Linked DNA regions of Hyalangium gracile. The protein of the gene in region 1 interacts with the protein of each later gene in a pairwise test. Links are inferred from orthologs where the notes say so. Each region holds a gene or a part of one and is shown on either strand. Other genes may lie near its edges.

What was found.
Region 2: the proteins of KY572_RS30110 (region 1) and ftsZ interact in binary tests that used the Escherichia coli proteins (3 or more experiments, as listed by UniProt). The link is inferred for Hyalangium gracile from one-to-one orthologs.

What each region holds. Positions count from the first base shown.
Region 1 is NZ_JAHXBG010000017.1:55,473-58,573, forward strand. What follows is about bases 81-2,869. They hold KY572_RS30110 (rod shape-determining protein), read right to left. Parts: upstream 2,098-2,869; coding sequence 1,063-2,097; downstream 81-1,062. Other genes in these bases: KY572_RS30105 (tetratricopeptide repeat protein), read left to right, coding at 81-1,056; KY572_RS30115 (putative ABC transporter permease), read right to left, coding at 2,255-2,860. Also shown: more of KY572_RS30105, read left to right, coding at 1-80; KY572_RS30120 (glycosyltransferase family 2 protein), read right to left, coding at 3,015-3,101. UniProt on the Escherichia coli protein: Forms membrane-associated dynamic filaments that are essential for cell shape determination. Acts by regulating cell wall synthesis and cell elongation, and thus cell shape.
Region 2 is NZ_JAHXBG010000012.1:56,163-59,418, forward strand. What follows is about bases 37-2,980. They hold ftsZ (cell division protein FtsZ), read left to right. Parts: upstream 37-865; coding sequence 866-2,095; downstream 2,096-2,980. Other genes in these bases: KY572_RS24330 (Ig-like domain-containing protein), read left to right, coding at 37-519; KY572_RS24340 (hypothetical protein), read right to left, coding at 2,198-2,575; KY572_RS24345 (acetyl-CoA carboxylase biotin carboxylase subunit), read left to right, coding at 2,731-2,980. Also shown: more of KY572_RS24330, read left to right, coding at 1-36; more of KY572_RS24345, read left to right, coding at 2,981-3,256. UniProt on the Escherichia coli protein: Essential cell division protein that forms a contractile ring structure (Z ring) at the future cell division site. The regulation of the ring assembly controls the timing and the location of cell division.

The DNA.
Region 1 (3,101 bases):
GGCTCCGTCGAGCGAGCGCTCCTCGCCGCCCGGGTCGTTCCGCCGGAGCAGCAGCGCGACGCCCATGCGGACGTGCTGCGGCGCTTCCCCGAGTCCCCCGAGGCGATGCGTGCGCAGGGCCGCCTCCGCCTCTCCGACGGCTATCCCCAGGAGGCGCTGGAGCTGTTCGACCGGGCGCTCGTCAAGGCTCCCGAGTCGCTGGCGGACCTGGAGCTGCGCGTGCGCGCCATGCTCTTCCTGAAGCAGGTGCCGGAGGCTTCCCTGGAGGTGCGCAGGTTCGCGGAGGACCCCCGCCACGTCACCTGGGACTACACCGTCCTCGCTGGCCGCCTGGCCCATGTGGCGGGACCCCGAGGCACCCAGTACGTCGCGCGCGATCTCATCCCCTCCGCCATCAAGGACTCTCCGGAGCGCATGGCGCTCCTGTCCCTCCTCACCGGAGAGGGAAACGTCACAGACCAAGACATGAAGGCGGTCAAGGACCCCGCGGCCCATGACGCCCTCGCGCTCACCCGGGCCGTCCTGAAGGACATGGACAAGGCCGTGCAGCGCGCCATCGCGGCCTCCGAGAAGGTGCTGCTCCGCCTGGATGTGGAGACCGCCGCGGTGCTCGCCCTGGAGCTCTCACGTCGCGGAGAGGCGCAGGCCGCGGACCGCCTCTTCGGCTCGAGCCTCACGCTGATGGGCGCCCGCGACGCGCTGGACACCTACGTGCGCGAAGGCACGGTGAAGCCGGACTTCCCTCTGCTGCCGCCGGGCCTGCAGGCCGCCGCCTACCTCGTTCGCGCCCGCGAGATAAACTACAACCGCTTCGTGGAGCAGGCCTACGCCCGCTGGACCGACATGCTGGGTGGCATGGCCCGCCGCGCGCTCGATGCCGGCTCCGACGACTCCGCCTGGCTCGAGAGCACCCAGACGCCCGCCTTCACCGCGCCCGCGCCCTCTCACCGCCTCCACATCCAGGTCATCCAGAACACTCCGTCCAGGCGTGCAGACGCAGTGTCCGCGCCCCCGGCGCCGGGGAATCGCATCCCCCGGCCCTGGCCCGCGCCGTGAGGGCGCTCAGCCCGGCTGGGTGACCTGGCGCAGGATGTCCAGGGACTCCAGCGCCTTGCCCGCGCCAATCACCACCGCCGAGAGCGGATCCTCCGCCAGGAACACCGGCAGGCCCGTCTCCTCGCGCAGCAGCGTGTCCAGGTTCTTCAGCAGCGCGCCGCCACCGGCCAGCACGATGCCGCGGTCGGCGATGTCACCGGCCAATTCCGGCGGCGTGCGCTCCAGCGTCAGCTTCACCGCCTCGACGATGCCGTTCACCGGCTCGGCCAGCGCGTCACGCACCTCGTCGCTGCTCACCGTCAGCGTGCGCGGCACGCCCGCCACGAGATCGCGTCCCTTGATCTCCATGGTCATCACTTCGTCGGTCGGGTACGCCGTGCCGATGCCCATCTTGATGGCCTCGGCCGTGCGCTCGCCGATGAGCAGGTTGTACTTGCGCTTGACGTACTGGATGATCGCCTCGTCCAGCTTGTCGCCGCCGATGCGCACGCTCTTGGCGAACACGATGCCGGCCAGGCTGATGACGGCCACGTCCGAGGTGCCGCCGCCGATGTCGACGATCATGTTCCCGCTGGGCTCCGTCACCGGCAGCCCCGCGCCAATCGCCGCGGCCATGGGCTGTTCGATGAGGTACACCTCGCGGGCGCCCGCGTTGGCCGCCGCCTCGCGCACCGCGCGCCGCTCCACCTCGGTGATGCCCGAGGGGATGCCGATGATGATGCGCGGGTTGACGAGCGTGCGGCGGTTGTGCGCGCTCTGGATGAAGTAGCGCAGCATCGCCGCGGTAATTTCGAAGTCCGCGATGACTCCGTCCTTCATCGGACGGATGGCCACGATGTTGCCCGGGGTCCTCCCGAGCATCTCCTTGGCCTCCTTGCCCACCGCGAGCACCTTCTTGCCGCCACGAGCGTCCTGCTGGACGGCCACCACGGAGGGTTCGTTCGAGACGATGCCCTGTCCGCGGATGTAGATGAGCGTGTTCGCCGTGCCCAGGTCGATTGCCAGGTCACGCGAGAAGAGGGTGTGGAGCCAGTCGAACATACGGGGGCGGAAACTTTCGGGAGTCCTGCGGAATTTCCCCAGGTGAACCAAACACCGCGAATCGTGAAGGTACTACTACGTGGCGAGCGGTGCGGGAAGAAAACCCACCTCTAGAAAAGACCGTGGGCTGGAAGGCAATCAGCCAGGGAAGAGCTTTTCAGCCTACCGGCGAGGGGAGGGCGTCCGCTCCCAGGGGGAGCTCCTGCTGCGCCTCCTCCTGCTTCTCGGCCGCCAGGGCCCCCTGGAACGTCGCCCCGGTAGCCCCCGCCTCCAACTCCACGGGGCCGGCATGGGGGGGCGGCAGCACCTGGCCGTCCCGGACGGCGTGGCGGAACTCGGGCGTCTGGCGCAGGGCCTCGCTGGTGACGCTCAGGAGCGCCTCGCGGGCCGGCTCGAACAGCAGCGCCGCCCCGTACCAGAAGGGGAAGTAATCCAGGCGGACGAGCCCCTTCACGCTCCACCCCCGCTGACTGTAGTCCCATGGACAGCGGCCGAGCGCCCGGCGCAGCAGCCAGCCGGTGGTGTACTCGGCCCCGAAGATGACGGCCGTGTAGGCAAGCGCTCGCACGGCCCGGGGCAGGAAGCGCAGCCGGTCATGCAGGAACTCCAGCCCCAGGGCCGTGGCCCCGTAGATGGGGTGCATCCACAGGTACGTCTTGGCCGTCCCGTGGGAGTCCTTCTGGAAGATCGCCGCGCTCGTCCCGGTGAAGCACACCTCGAGCACCCAGCCCGCACACCCGTAGAGAAGGAATCTCGCTAGCACACTCGGACATTAGGAATCGTCCGAGGGCCGGGCATGCCTACCCACCGGTCCAATGGCACGGTGTTCCCGGCTGCTCGATCCGGCGCCCCGGCCGGCAGCTTGCGCTGTCCGCCAGCCCACAGCCCTTCCCGCACTGTCCTGGGGTGAACAGCGCCTAGCGCTTCACGGCGTACTTGGCGATGACGTAGAGGGCGCGCACGCCGTCCTTCCAGCCGATCTTCTTGCCCTCCTCGTAGGTGCG
Region 2 (3,256 bases), on another replicon or contig:
GGCTGCCCGGACCCGGACAACGACCGGGACGGCGTGGCGGACGCGGACGACAAGTGCGCCAACGAGCCGGAGACGATCAACGGCGTGAAGGACGAGGACGGCTGCCCGGACAAGGGCAAGGTGAAGGTGCTCGTCCAGGGCGAGAAGATCGTCATCACCGAGACGATCTTCTTCGCCAACAGCAAGGCCACCATCCTCCCCAAGTCCTTCCCGCTGCTGAAGCAGGTGGCGCAGGTGCTCAAGGCCAACACGCAGATCGAGAAGCTCCGCATCGAGGGCCACACGGACGACAAGGGTGACGACGGGGCCAACCTGGTCCTCTCCCGCACCCGCGCCGAGGCCGTGCGCGATCGCCTCGCCCTCGAGGGTGTCGATGCAGCCCGGCTGGAGGCGGTGGGTTACGGCGAGGCCAGGCCGATTGCCCCCAACAAGACCGCCAAGGGCCGCGAGAAGAACCGCCGCGTGGAGTTCAACGTCGTCAAGATGAGGGCCCAGGAGGTGGAGGTCGTCCAGCCCTGAGCCTCACCGGGCGGCATGTCAGACCCCTGATCGACACTGCCGCTCGTGACCGTCCTGCGGTCCGCGCCTCGGGGTGGATCTCCGGAGCGCGACCGCCAGGGCGGTCATGCGGTGCCGCGTGAGCGCGGGACAAAATCCGGATCGCGAGTCAAGGTCCGACAAGGCCACATCCCGCGACACGGAATGGATGTTCAGGCCGCCGCGTAAGTGCCTGTCAGGACTTGGGGGAACCGAGGCCTGCTACAGGCAGGTAGCGGAATACTTGCCAAAGATCTCGACTTGCTGATGATGGGTGACCTTGGGGACTCGCACCAAAAGGTGCGTGAGTTCCGCTGAAAGGATCACCATGGACCAGTTCGAGCAGAACAAGCAGGCCGCGAAGATCCGTGTTGTCGGCGTGGGTGGAGCCGGCTGCAACGCGGTGAACACGATGATCCTGGCCAAGCTGGAACGGGTCGACTTCATTGCTGCGAACACCGACGTGCAGGCGCTCGCCGCCAACAAGTCTCCGACGCGGCTGCAGCTCGGACAGACGCTGACCAAGGGCCTGGGCGCGGGCGCCAACCCGGAGATGGGCCGCGAGGCGGCGCTCGAGTCCAAGGAGCAGATCGCCGCGGTGCTCGAGGGCGCGGACATGGTGTTCGTCACCGCGGGCATGGGCGGTGGCACCGGCACGGGCGCCGCGCCCATCATCGCGGACATCGCCAAGAGCCTGGGCTGCCTCACGGTGGGCGTGGTGACCAAGCCCTTCCTCTTCGAGGGCAACAAGCGCCGCAAGCAGGCCGAGCAGGGCCTGGTGGAGCTCAAGGCCGCGGTGGACACGCTCATCACCATCCCCAACCAGCGGCTGCTCACCCTGAGCACCGAGCCCATGCCGCTGCTGGAGACCTTCAAGCGCGCCGACGAGGTGCTCCTCAACGCCGTGCAGGGCATCTCGGACCTCATCCAGTACCACGGCTACATCAACGTGGACTTCGCGGACGTGAAGACCATCATGAGCGACAAGGGCCTGGCGCTCATGGGCACCGGCCGCGCCTCGGGCACCTCGCGCGCCCTGTCCGCCATGCAGCAGGCCATCTCCAGCCCGCTGCTGGAGGACATCTCCATCGACGGCGCCACGGGCCTGCTCATCAACATCACCGGCGGCCGGGACATGACGCTGCAGGAAGTCAACGAGGCCCTCACGCTGGTGCACGACGCGGCCGACAGCGAGGCGGAGATCATCTTCGGCTCGCTCATCGACGAGCAGATCCAGGACGAGGTGAAGATCACCATCATCGCCACCGGCTTCGTGCACCGCGACACCCGGCAGCCCCAGCGCGTGGTGGCGGTGCCGGCCACCCCGGTGCCGCTCGTCAGCCGCCCCGCGCCGTCGGTGCTGTCCGCCGCCCGCGAGGAGGTGGCCAGCCTGGTGCCCTCCAAGGCCGGTGCGCGCGCCATGTCCTCCACGGAGAACAAGGCGGTGACGACTCCGCCGCGCACCGCGGTGGTGAAGGACGCGGCGCTGCCCCTGGACGAGGATCAGTTCGACATCCCCACCTTCCTGCGCCGGCAGGGCCAGACCGAGATGCCCTGAGCGGGCCCGCGGGGCCCCAGGCCCCGCTGAAGCACCCGAGGCACCTCTCGCCATCGCGCGTGAGGTGCCTCGTTCTGTCTCGACAGGGCTGGAGGCGTGGGCTCAGCCGCGGGGGAGGCGGGCCACGCTGGCCCCGTCCCGGCCGGACAGCGCGTCGCTGCGCGCCAGCAGGGTGTCCAGCTCCGCATACACCTCTTCCACGCGCTCCGGGATGCGCGGAGGAGGCGTCACACCCTCACCGGCGAGCAGCTCCACGAGCGTGTTGACGCGCTGCAGCATCTGGCGCGCCTTCAGGAGGGCGCGGCCCGTCCGGGTGCCCTCGGGGGAGAAGAGGGTGCCGCCCTGGTAGAGGGTCTCCAGCGCCAGTCGATTGGCCGCCAGCCGATCCGAGAGCCGGGCGCGGTAGAGGTCCAGCCTCCGCTCACGCCGAGCTCCCTGCAGATCCACCACCGTCCCCGGGCTCGTGTCGTTCCGCTTCAAGGTGCAGGCAAGGTACGCCAGGGCCGCGAACGATCGCAACGGTGTGACGTGGTTGTGGAAACCTGTACGGTCCTGTGGCGAGCCCTCGGCTGGCAGCTTGTCAGTCCAGGGGGCGGGGATTAGGTTGGCCGCCCTCCCGAGCCAGGGTGCCAGCCATGTTCAAGAAGCTGCTCATCGCCAACCGGGGTGAGATCTCCCGCCGCATCGGAGCGGTGGCCCGTGCCATGGGGATCTCCACCGTCGCCGTCTATTCGGACGCGGATGCGGACCTGCCCTTCGTCAAGGAGGCGGACGAGGCCGTGCGCCTGGGGCCCGCGCCGGCCAAGGACAGCTACCTCAACATCCCCGCCATCCTCGAGGCGGCGAAGAAGACGGGCGCCCAGGCGGTGCACCCGGGCTACGGCTTCGTGTCGGAGAACGCCGAGTTCGCCCGGGCCTGCACGGAGGCGGGCATCACCTTCGTGGGCCCGCCGCCCGAGGCCATGCTGCGGATGAAGGACAAGAGCCAGGCGCGCAAGCTGGTGATGGCCGCGGGCGTGCCGGTGGTGCCGGGCACCGAGGACGTGGTGCCGGACGTGGCCAGCGCGCTCGCGGCGGCCGAGCGCATCGGCTACCCGGTGCTCTGCAAGGCGGCCGGCGGCGGCGGCGGCATCGGCATGGCCGCGGCGAAGGACCCGGCCG